Regions from separate parts of the Paenibacillus sp. G2S3 genome, predicted to be linked through region 2. Evidence: riboswitches for the same ligand, from Rfam matches in the RefSeq annotation. Region 2 holds a riboswitch; the other holds the start of a gene.
The links. Region 2 has a riboswitch for glycine ahead of gcvT (glycine cleavage system aminomethyltransferase GcvT). Riboswitches for the same ligand answer to the same signal wherever they lie in the genome.
Positions count from the first base shown of each region.

Region 1: another riboswitch for glycine. It lies ahead of QNH28_RS29300 (amino acid permease); the one in region 2 lies ahead of gcvT (glycine cleavage system aminomethyltransferase GcvT).

Region 1 covers NZ_CP126095.1:6,632,126-6,636,560, forward strand. The annotation lists gene QNH28_RS29295 (DHA2 family efflux MFS transporter permease subunit) at 1-899, shown strand, start outside; gene QNH28_RS29300 (amino acid permease) at 1,052-2,410, opposite strand; glycine riboswitch at 2,545-2,625, opposite strand; gene QNH28_RS29305 (ArsR/SmtB family transcription factor) at 2,876-3,205, shown strand; gene QNH28_RS29310 (MFS transporter) at 3,272-4,435, shown strand, end outside.
Region 2 covers NZ_CP126095.1:6,130,059-6,134,493, reverse strand. The annotation lists gene gcvPA (aminomethyl-transferring glycine dehydrogenase subunit GcvPA) at 1-1,316, opposite strand, end outside; gene gcvT (glycine cleavage system aminomethyltransferase GcvT) at 1,424-2,536, opposite strand; glycine riboswitch at 2,721-2,819, opposite strand; gene gcvH (glycine cleavage system protein GcvH) at 2,999-3,391, shown strand; gene QNH28_RS27195 (OmpA/MotB family protein) at 3,768-4,435, opposite strand, start outside.

The DNA.
Region 1 (4,435 bases), 500 kb from region 2:
ATGTATCCGAGACGTCTAAGTCTAAGCTTGATGTAGTAAGTGTTCTTTTATCAACAGTTGGATTTGGCTTAATTTTATACGGCTTCAGTAGTGCAGGCAGTAAAGGCTGGGACGATTTAATAGTAATTCTGACCTTAGGGATCGGGATCGTTGTAACGGCCGTATTTTGTATGCGACAAATCAAGTCTGATGATCCACTGTTAAACCTGTCTGTCTTCAAAAATAAAGTCTTTACGATGACTTCTCTTATTAATGTGTTAATTACCATGATGATGTACGCAGATATGATTTTATTGCCTATTTATCTGCAGAATGGTCGTGGTTTTACAGCATTTGATGCAGGACTACTCTTGTTGCCGGGGGCACTCGTAAATGCGTTCATGTCACCCGTCACCGGTAAATTATACGATCGTTTCGGTGCCAAGCCACTGTTCATTATTGGTTTACTCTTTATTATTCCATCTATGTGGGCGGTAACCGATCTATCTGAATCGACAACGTATATGTATTTAATGATTCGTACCATCGGCCTCCGAATTGGATTAAGCTTCATCACTATGCCTCTCAATACGGCTGGACTAAATGCACTGCCCAAACAACTCGGTACGCATGGTACAGCAGTGAACAATACCGTTCGCCAAATTGCCGGAGCCATCGGTACTGCCGTCGTAATTACGATCTATACCGTGCAGGCAACAAGTCATGCGGCCACAGTGATGCAGAGCAACCCCTCTACTACTCCTGAGATCCTTAAATCCCTAGCATCGATTCTTGGGGCGAGTGACGCCTATTACTTTATGATGATATTATCCGTTGCGGCGTTTGTTATAACATTATTTATGCCGATGAAAAGCAAGATCGCGATTGAAAAGAAAGCAAACCTAGTTAGCAAGGAATAACCTCATAAAGTGGAATGTCAAAAGGACAGCGATCAGCTGTCCTTTTACATTATTAATAGCGATTCCCAGCTCACTAGCTACTCTTCTATTAATTTTTCTTTCAGTATGCCGGAGCCGATCCCCCGCTAACTATTAAAATATGCTAGCCTAACTCAAGCTTGATTGCTTTTCCCCTTTTTGCTTCTAATCGAATACAGGATGACTAATAAAATAAACCATAACGGAGTACACAATAAAGCCGGGCGTGTCTCTCCAGCGAACAGCATGATGATCAGTATCCCAGCGAACAAGGTTAGGACAATATAATTAATAGCCGGTGTGAACGGTGCTTTGAATTTGGATTTCGCCTGTAAGTCTGGCCGGGTTTTCTTATACTTAATATGGCAGATGAGCACAATGCCCCACACCCATATAAAACAAATAGCGCTAATCGTTGTCACTATTCCAAAAGCCTGCTCCGGAATAAGTTTACTTAAAAGAGCCCCTACAGATATGACAATTGTAGAAATGAATAACGAGTTACCTGGTACATGATTTTTATTCAGTTTGCCCAAATGAGGTGACGCCTGGTCGTTTCTACTCAAATTATAGAGAATTCGGCTTGTCGAGAACATCCCACTATTACAAGCTGAGGCCGCTGAGGTTAGTACAACAAAATTAATAATCCCTGCGGCAATTGGAATCCCTACTAAAGTAAAGGTTTTTACAAAAGGACTCTCTGCCGGACTGAGCTCCGTCCAAGGATTTATGCATAGCAGGACGAAAAGCGCACCAACATAGAAGAATAGAATCCGTAAAGGAATTTTATTAATCGCTGATGGGATGTTTTTCTCCGGATCCGCTGTTTCCGCTGCCGACACCCCTACCAATTCCACACCGACGTAAGCAAATACAACCATTTGAAAAGAAAATAAGAAGCCTGATATGCCGTTCGGAAAAAAGCCCCCATGCTCCCATAGGTTTCGTATCGTCACCGATCCTGCATCCGTCTTAAACCCAATGATCAGTAAAATGACCCCAAGACCAATCAAGGCGAGAATCGTAATTACCTTAATTAAAGCAAACCAAAATTCGAGTTCTCCAAAACTCTTTACAGTTAATAGATTAAGTCCTAATAACACGACCAGACAAGCGATGGCAGGAACCCACTGCGGGATATCAAACCAGTACTGTACATATACGCCAACAGCAATGACATCAGCCATAGCCGTCATGATCCAGCAAAACCAATAGGTCCAACCGGTAATGAATGCGACCCGTGATCCAAGGTAGTCTTCAGCAATATCCGTAAAAGATTGATAGCCCGCTTTAGATAATAGGAGTTCTCCCAGTGCTCTCATCACAAAAAACACAGCAATACCCACGATTAAATACGTGATCATAATGGATGGGCCTGCCTTCTCTATCGCCTTGCCTGATCCCAAGAATAATCCTGTACCAATGGTGCCACCAATAGCGATAAGTTGAACATGCCGATTAGCCAGCTCTCTCTTTAATTCTGGTTGTGCCATACCTAGTTCCCCCTTGTGAGTACAATAAATTGGAATAAAAAAAGAGAGATTGGATGTCATCCAATCTCCCAGATCGTAAGAATATCAAATAATATTTGCCCTGCTGATAGCGATCAGCATGACAAATACATATTCAGTACTCTTCTGTCCTTTTGCCTGAGATTGTGAACCCTTCGGCGCCGCGGAATTTCCGCAGTCTCTCCAGAAGCTGCTCCAGCTAAAGTGTAATCCTTAGCTATCATAGCTCGTGAATTATGAAGTTGATAAAGCGGTAACGCAGTAAAGCTGTTCTGATATTCTAACATATTACTTGCGATATGAGTGTTAATCAGTGATAAAAGTCTCTTTGTAGTTTGTGGGAATAGGAGTAGTGGAACTCAGATAGGGGCTCCTCATCACTTATCAATTTTAAAAAGTGTTGACACGTGCACATGTATGCATATAATAAATTAAGGGGGTAGTGCCATGGGATTAAACCTTGATTCAAATAAATGTAAAAAGCTGATAGAAGACAATATTGATATTGAGTTCTTCCGAGCAGTATTTGATCCAGTGCGGAGTGAGTTGTTGATTTTTCTTTCTGCAAATGGTGAAATGACAATCGGTGGTATTGCAGAATATTTTCCACAGAATCGTTCAGTTATTTCTCGGCATCTTGATTTCATGAGTCGTTTTGGTATCGTTCAAAGGAGAAAAGAAGGGCGAGAAGTTTATTACAAAACTAATAATAATTTCATTGTAGATAAATTTGAAAAAACAGCTAACAATATGAAAGCACTCATGAATTTGAAATAATGCAGTGCTTTTTATTTTATTATATATATGCACTTGTACACACATATACATGAAAGGGTGTTTATTTTGACACAAACAAAAAGAAAATGGTGGGTTTTAGCCACGGTTAGTTTAACCGTATTTATGGCAATGTTAGATATTACAATTGTCAATGTTGCATTACCAGAAATACAACAAGCTTTTTCATCGAATTTTTCAAATCTACAATGGGTGTTGAATGCCTATACTTTAGTTTATGCTGCAATGTTGTTGCCAGTTTCAAAATTAGGAGACATTATCGGACGTAAAAAAGTCTTTTTATTAGGATTGGGTATTTTTGTGATTGGCTCTTTAGCCAGTGGATTAGCAAGCAGTGATATTTGGTTAAATATCTTCCGTGGATTTCAAGGAATTGGTGGAGCAGCTATGATGTCATTATCATTAACGATAGTTACTTCTTCGTTTCCTGAAAAACAAAGAGGACTTGCACTAGGTATTTGGAGTAGCGCCGTTGGGCTTGCTATTGCCGGTGGTCCGTTGATTGGTGGAGCATTAGTTGATAGTTATGGTTGGCGGTCTATTTTTCTAGTTAACATTCCTGTTGGGATTGTAGCAATTTTACTAGGAATGTTTGTTATTAAAGAAAGTGAAACAAACAAAAATGGAAGAATTGATATTTGGGGACTGATTTTCAGCACAGCCATGATTTTTACGATGATTTTGGCCTTAATTCAAAAGGCGATGAATGGAGATTATGCATGGACTGACTGGCATATTTTAGGTCTACTTGGATTATCACTTATTTTGCTTATAGCTTTTATCGTTACTGAAAGAAAAGTAGCACAGCCCATGATTGAATTATCTATTTTTAGAAATTGGTCATTCAATGGAGCTAATATTGCAGCTTTTGTATTAGGTGCTGGACTATACGGGGGTTTTACTTACTTAACCATTCTTATGCAAAATTACATGGGTTATTCAGCTTTTGATACAGGTGTAAAAATGCTACTCATTAGTGGTTTCACGATAGTTCTTGGTCCAATCGCAGGAATTATCTCAGGGAAAATTGGTAATCGTTGGTTAATCAGTGGAGCACTACTTATCGGTGCAATCGGAATATTTGTTATGCGTTATATGATCAAAGTTCCGTTTGAATGGAGCTATCTGATGCCTGGCTTTATTCTTTTAGGGATTAGCAATGCTCTAGTCAATCCACCTATTACAAATGCTGCTATGGGTTCAGTTGATAAA
Region 2 (4,435 bases):
ATTTCGTTTTTGCTTCTTTTTTCTGTTACGGCAACTAGCATATGTCCAGCAAGCTCAGGATAATCACGGCCCAGATCATAACCGCCGAGATAACCTTCCTTCAGCAGCTTCGAATTAATAGCGCTCACGCTGCTTCCTTCAGGAAGCTTCAAGACAAACTCGTTAAAGAAGGGGGAGGAAAAGGCAAGTTCAGCACCTGTTAGTTCGCTAAGTTTATTAGCGGCGTAATGGCTTTTACGAATGTTTAGCTCGCCTACTTCACGCATCCCTTCTTTACCCATAACAGATAAGTAGACTGATGCGCAGAGAGCTAGCAGCGCTTGATTGGAGCAAATATTGGATGTCGCTTTTTCACGGCGAATATGTTGTTCGCGAGCTTGGAGTGTCAGAACGAAGCCGCGTTTACCGTTACGGTCAACGGTTTGGCCAACGATACGACCTGGCATGCGGCGCATTAAATGCTCAGCTACAGCGAAGAAGCCACAGGTTGGACCGCCGAGAGAAGCTGGAATACCAAGTGGCTGAGCGTCACCGACTACGATGTCGGCTCCAAGCTTACCTGGTGTTTCTAGTACGCCAAGAGCGATCGGATTTGCACTGACGACGAACAACCCTTTAACAGCATGGATCAGCGGCTCAACGGAGCTAAGATCTTCGATGCTGCCAAAGAAGTTAGGCGATTGCATCAGTACTGCGGCAGTATCACCATCAATGGCTTCAGCAAGCTTCACCTGATCGGTAACGCCGTCTTTATAGTCAATCTCCACTACCTCAAGACCCCAAGCATTAGCCGATGTACGTAACACTTGGCGCGCTTCAGGATGAACGGTGCGGGAGACAATTAATTTTTTGCGTTTGGTAGTACCAGCTGCGAGAACGGCTGCTTCGGATAATGCCGTTGCGCCATCATACATACTGGCATTGGCTACTTTCATACCGGTTAGTTCACAAATATAGGATTGGAATTCGAAGATTGCCTGCAGTTCACCTTGGCTGATCTCCGGTTGATAAGGAGTGTAGGCTGTGTAGAATTCCGAACGGGAAATGACATGGTTAATTACCACAGGGATGTGATGGTCGTATAATCCGGCGCCGAGGAAGCTGGCGTGCGAATCGAAGTCAGCGTTTCGGTCAGCGAGACCTTTCATGTGACGTAGCAGGGCGTACTCATCGAGCGGTTCAGACATCGGCATAGTGCCTTGATAACGGACGGCTTCAGGAATATCGGAGAACAGCTCATCTATGGACTGAATCCCGACGGCTTCCATCATCTCTACGCGGTCCTGTGCTGTCATGGGCAGATAACGGTGCTTCATTAAGGTCTCACTCCTTGGCTTTTTTAAAATATAAGAAAGTACAATTTTCACGCTATACTTTATTCCTTCTATTTCTCGCTTAAAAGCTCACCGTCCTTATATGGACGCTAAAGGCGTTTATACTTGTAAAAAGGGGCCTTAATCACGACAGCCTTAAGCTGCTTGCCACGTATCTCTACGAAAACCTCTGTGCCTATTTCACTGTAAGCTGTATCAAGCAAAGCTAATCCCAGGTTGCGCTTCAGCGTTGGAGATTGGGTTCCGGTTGTGACCTCTCCGATTTTGATGCCGTCTGCATAGACTGGGTAATGGGAGCGTGGAATGCCTCGATCAATCATTTCTAGACCGACAAGACGGCGGGGAAGACCGGCTTCTTTTTGCTGTATCAACGCATCGCGTCCGATGAAGTCCGCTTTGTCCAGCTTCACGAAGAACTGTACTCCAGCTTCAAGAGGCGTGATGTCAGCCGACAGCTCCTGACCGTACAGTGGCAATTTTGCCTCGAAACGAAGCGTATCCCGTGCGCCTAGTCCAGCAGGTGTTAATCCGTGAGGAGAGCCAGCTGCGAGAAGGCCGTTCCATAACGTTGCTGCCCCATCTAGCGGAGCGTAAATTTCGAAGCCATCTTCACCGGTATAACCCGTACGGGAGATCAGTACTTCTAAACCGCAGACGGTTGCGCGTTCGATGAAGTGGAAAGGCTTGAGCGTTGAGATCGGTGCATCAGTAACTTTTGCGAGTATGGTCTCTGCCAGCGGACCTTGCAAGGCGAGCAAAAGCGTCTCGTCAGAGACATTAGTGAGTGTGACTTCACCGAATTCAGAGGTCAGATGCTCTTGCAGCCACTGGAAGTCCTTATCGATGTTGGAGGCATTTACGACAAGCATATAACGGCCTTCACTTAGTCGATACACGAGTAAATCGTCAACGACACCGCCGTTTGGATAACAGAGCAGCGTATATTGTGCCGCACCATCCGTGAGGCGGCTGACATCGTTGGTCGTCATTTTTTGCAAAAAGGCTTCCGCACCGCTTCCAATCACCATGAATTCACCCATATGCGATACATCGAACAGCCCAGCCTGCTGGCGAACGGCTTCATGCTCCTTTACGATACCTGTAAACTGTACTGGCAGCTCCCAGCCGCCAAAATCAATGCACCTGGACTCCGCATAAGCGGAATAGAGATCGTAAAAAGGCGTTCTTTTCAAAGCATCCATGTCGTCACTCCCCTAGTCTAATTACATACGAAAAAAGGACAGGCAGAAGCAATCATGCATAAATGCACTAATCGCTTTCTGCTCTGTCCTTTGTACCTGAGAGTTACCCTGCGTAACTAACCTGCAAGTTTCCCCGTTGGTGACCTGACGCATTCAGCCTCGCGTCTGATGCTCTCCAGAGGTACGTCCGACAAAGGTCCTTTTGCCTGAGAGATTCACCCCTGTTAGGGCTTACTCCTTCGGCGCCGTCTTCAAGTGAGACAGTCTCTCCCTATGCCATCATCCGCAACTGTATTTGTTTCTTATGTCTCCATTAAACGGGTATAGTAGGGCGCTGTCAACAAGAAAAAGTCAAAAAAACGACAAATTTATTTTACTGTTAGTAATATTGACATTATGCTCTGGGATCACTTAGGCTATAACTAAATTTAGAATTCCAATTTGGAAATGAGGCGGCTTGAAATGAGTGAAGTTTTAGATAACCTTCTTTACAGCGAAGAGCATGAGTGGGCACAGCAAGTGGAAGGACGCGTAGTACGTGTTGGGATTACGGATCATGCACAGCATTTGTTAGGCGATATCGTATTTGTGGAATTTCCAGAAGTGGGCTCGGCCATTTCAGCCGGTGACAGCGTTGGTAGTATCGAATCGGTTAAGACTGTATCGGAATTATATTCACCCGTCTCGGGGAAGGTTACCAAGATTAATGACGGTTTAGAAGCAAGTCCAGAGCTAATCAACGATAAGCCTTATGGCGAGGGTTGGATTTTTGAAATTGAAGTGGACGGAGATTATGCTGATGCTGTAAAAGGTCTGCTGGATGCAGCCGGTTATAGAGCGTTGGTAGGAGAGTAATTGGGATTTTTCACTGTATATTAATTTCACCGCATGTGATATTTGTAGCAGCAAGTTTCTGTTTTTGGGGACTTGCTGTTTGGTGTTTTTATATTGATGTGGAATTAGGGAAAACCTCCCTCATTTTAGAAGGATATAGCGTGAAACTAAGGATTTTAGGGAATTTCTCCCTGAAAATTCCGGTAAAACAGCTATTTCTGCCTAAATAGGGTATTAATCAGGGAGGAATTCCCTAATCTTGCGTCTGAACAAGAGAACAGGCGGAAAATCAGGGAGTATTTCCGTAATTAATAGTGGCGAGGCCATTTTTGTATGTTGATAAGCAGATTCGCACTCGGACTAACTAATATACCTATCTCTGAGTACAATCAATATTTTATTCACCCTCTTGAAGCTGCCGCAGCACAATGATCTCTACACGGCGGTTCTTTTGCTGACCTGCTGCCGATGTATTATCTGCGGTGGGCTGGGTATCAGCATAACCTGCGTATTGAAAATTGTCGGGATTCAATCCCTCCCGATCTAAGAAAAAACGAAGCACTGACAGTGCACGAGCACCAGACAGCTCCCAGTTGTCGTTAAAGTGAGAAGCCGAAGATACGGGCGTATTATCGGTATGTCCTTCAATGCTAATCTTTGCGCCGATGTCTTTGAATAAACCAGATAACTGCTGAAGAGCAGGAAAGGCTGGTGATTTCAGGTCTGCCTTACCTATATCAAATAGAAAACGATCACTGAGGGTGATTTCTATCCCCTGTGGTTTGTCAGCAACAAAAATCTGTTCTCCGAGATTATTTTCCTCCACATAGTTTGTGATCACACCCATTAATTCAGCGAGTTTAGCTTCTTGTTCTCGAAAAGCCAGCTCACGTGCCGAAGGTGCTTCATTCTCCGTTTGTTCATCAGATCCATCATTCGGTCTCGCAGTTGCAGCTGCATTCCCATTTCCGTCTGTACTTTCCGGTTTACTCTCAATTGTCTTCTCAGCATCTAAAATACCGTTCCCACCCTCAAGGACAGTGTTTCCAGATTTGAAGGTCTCGG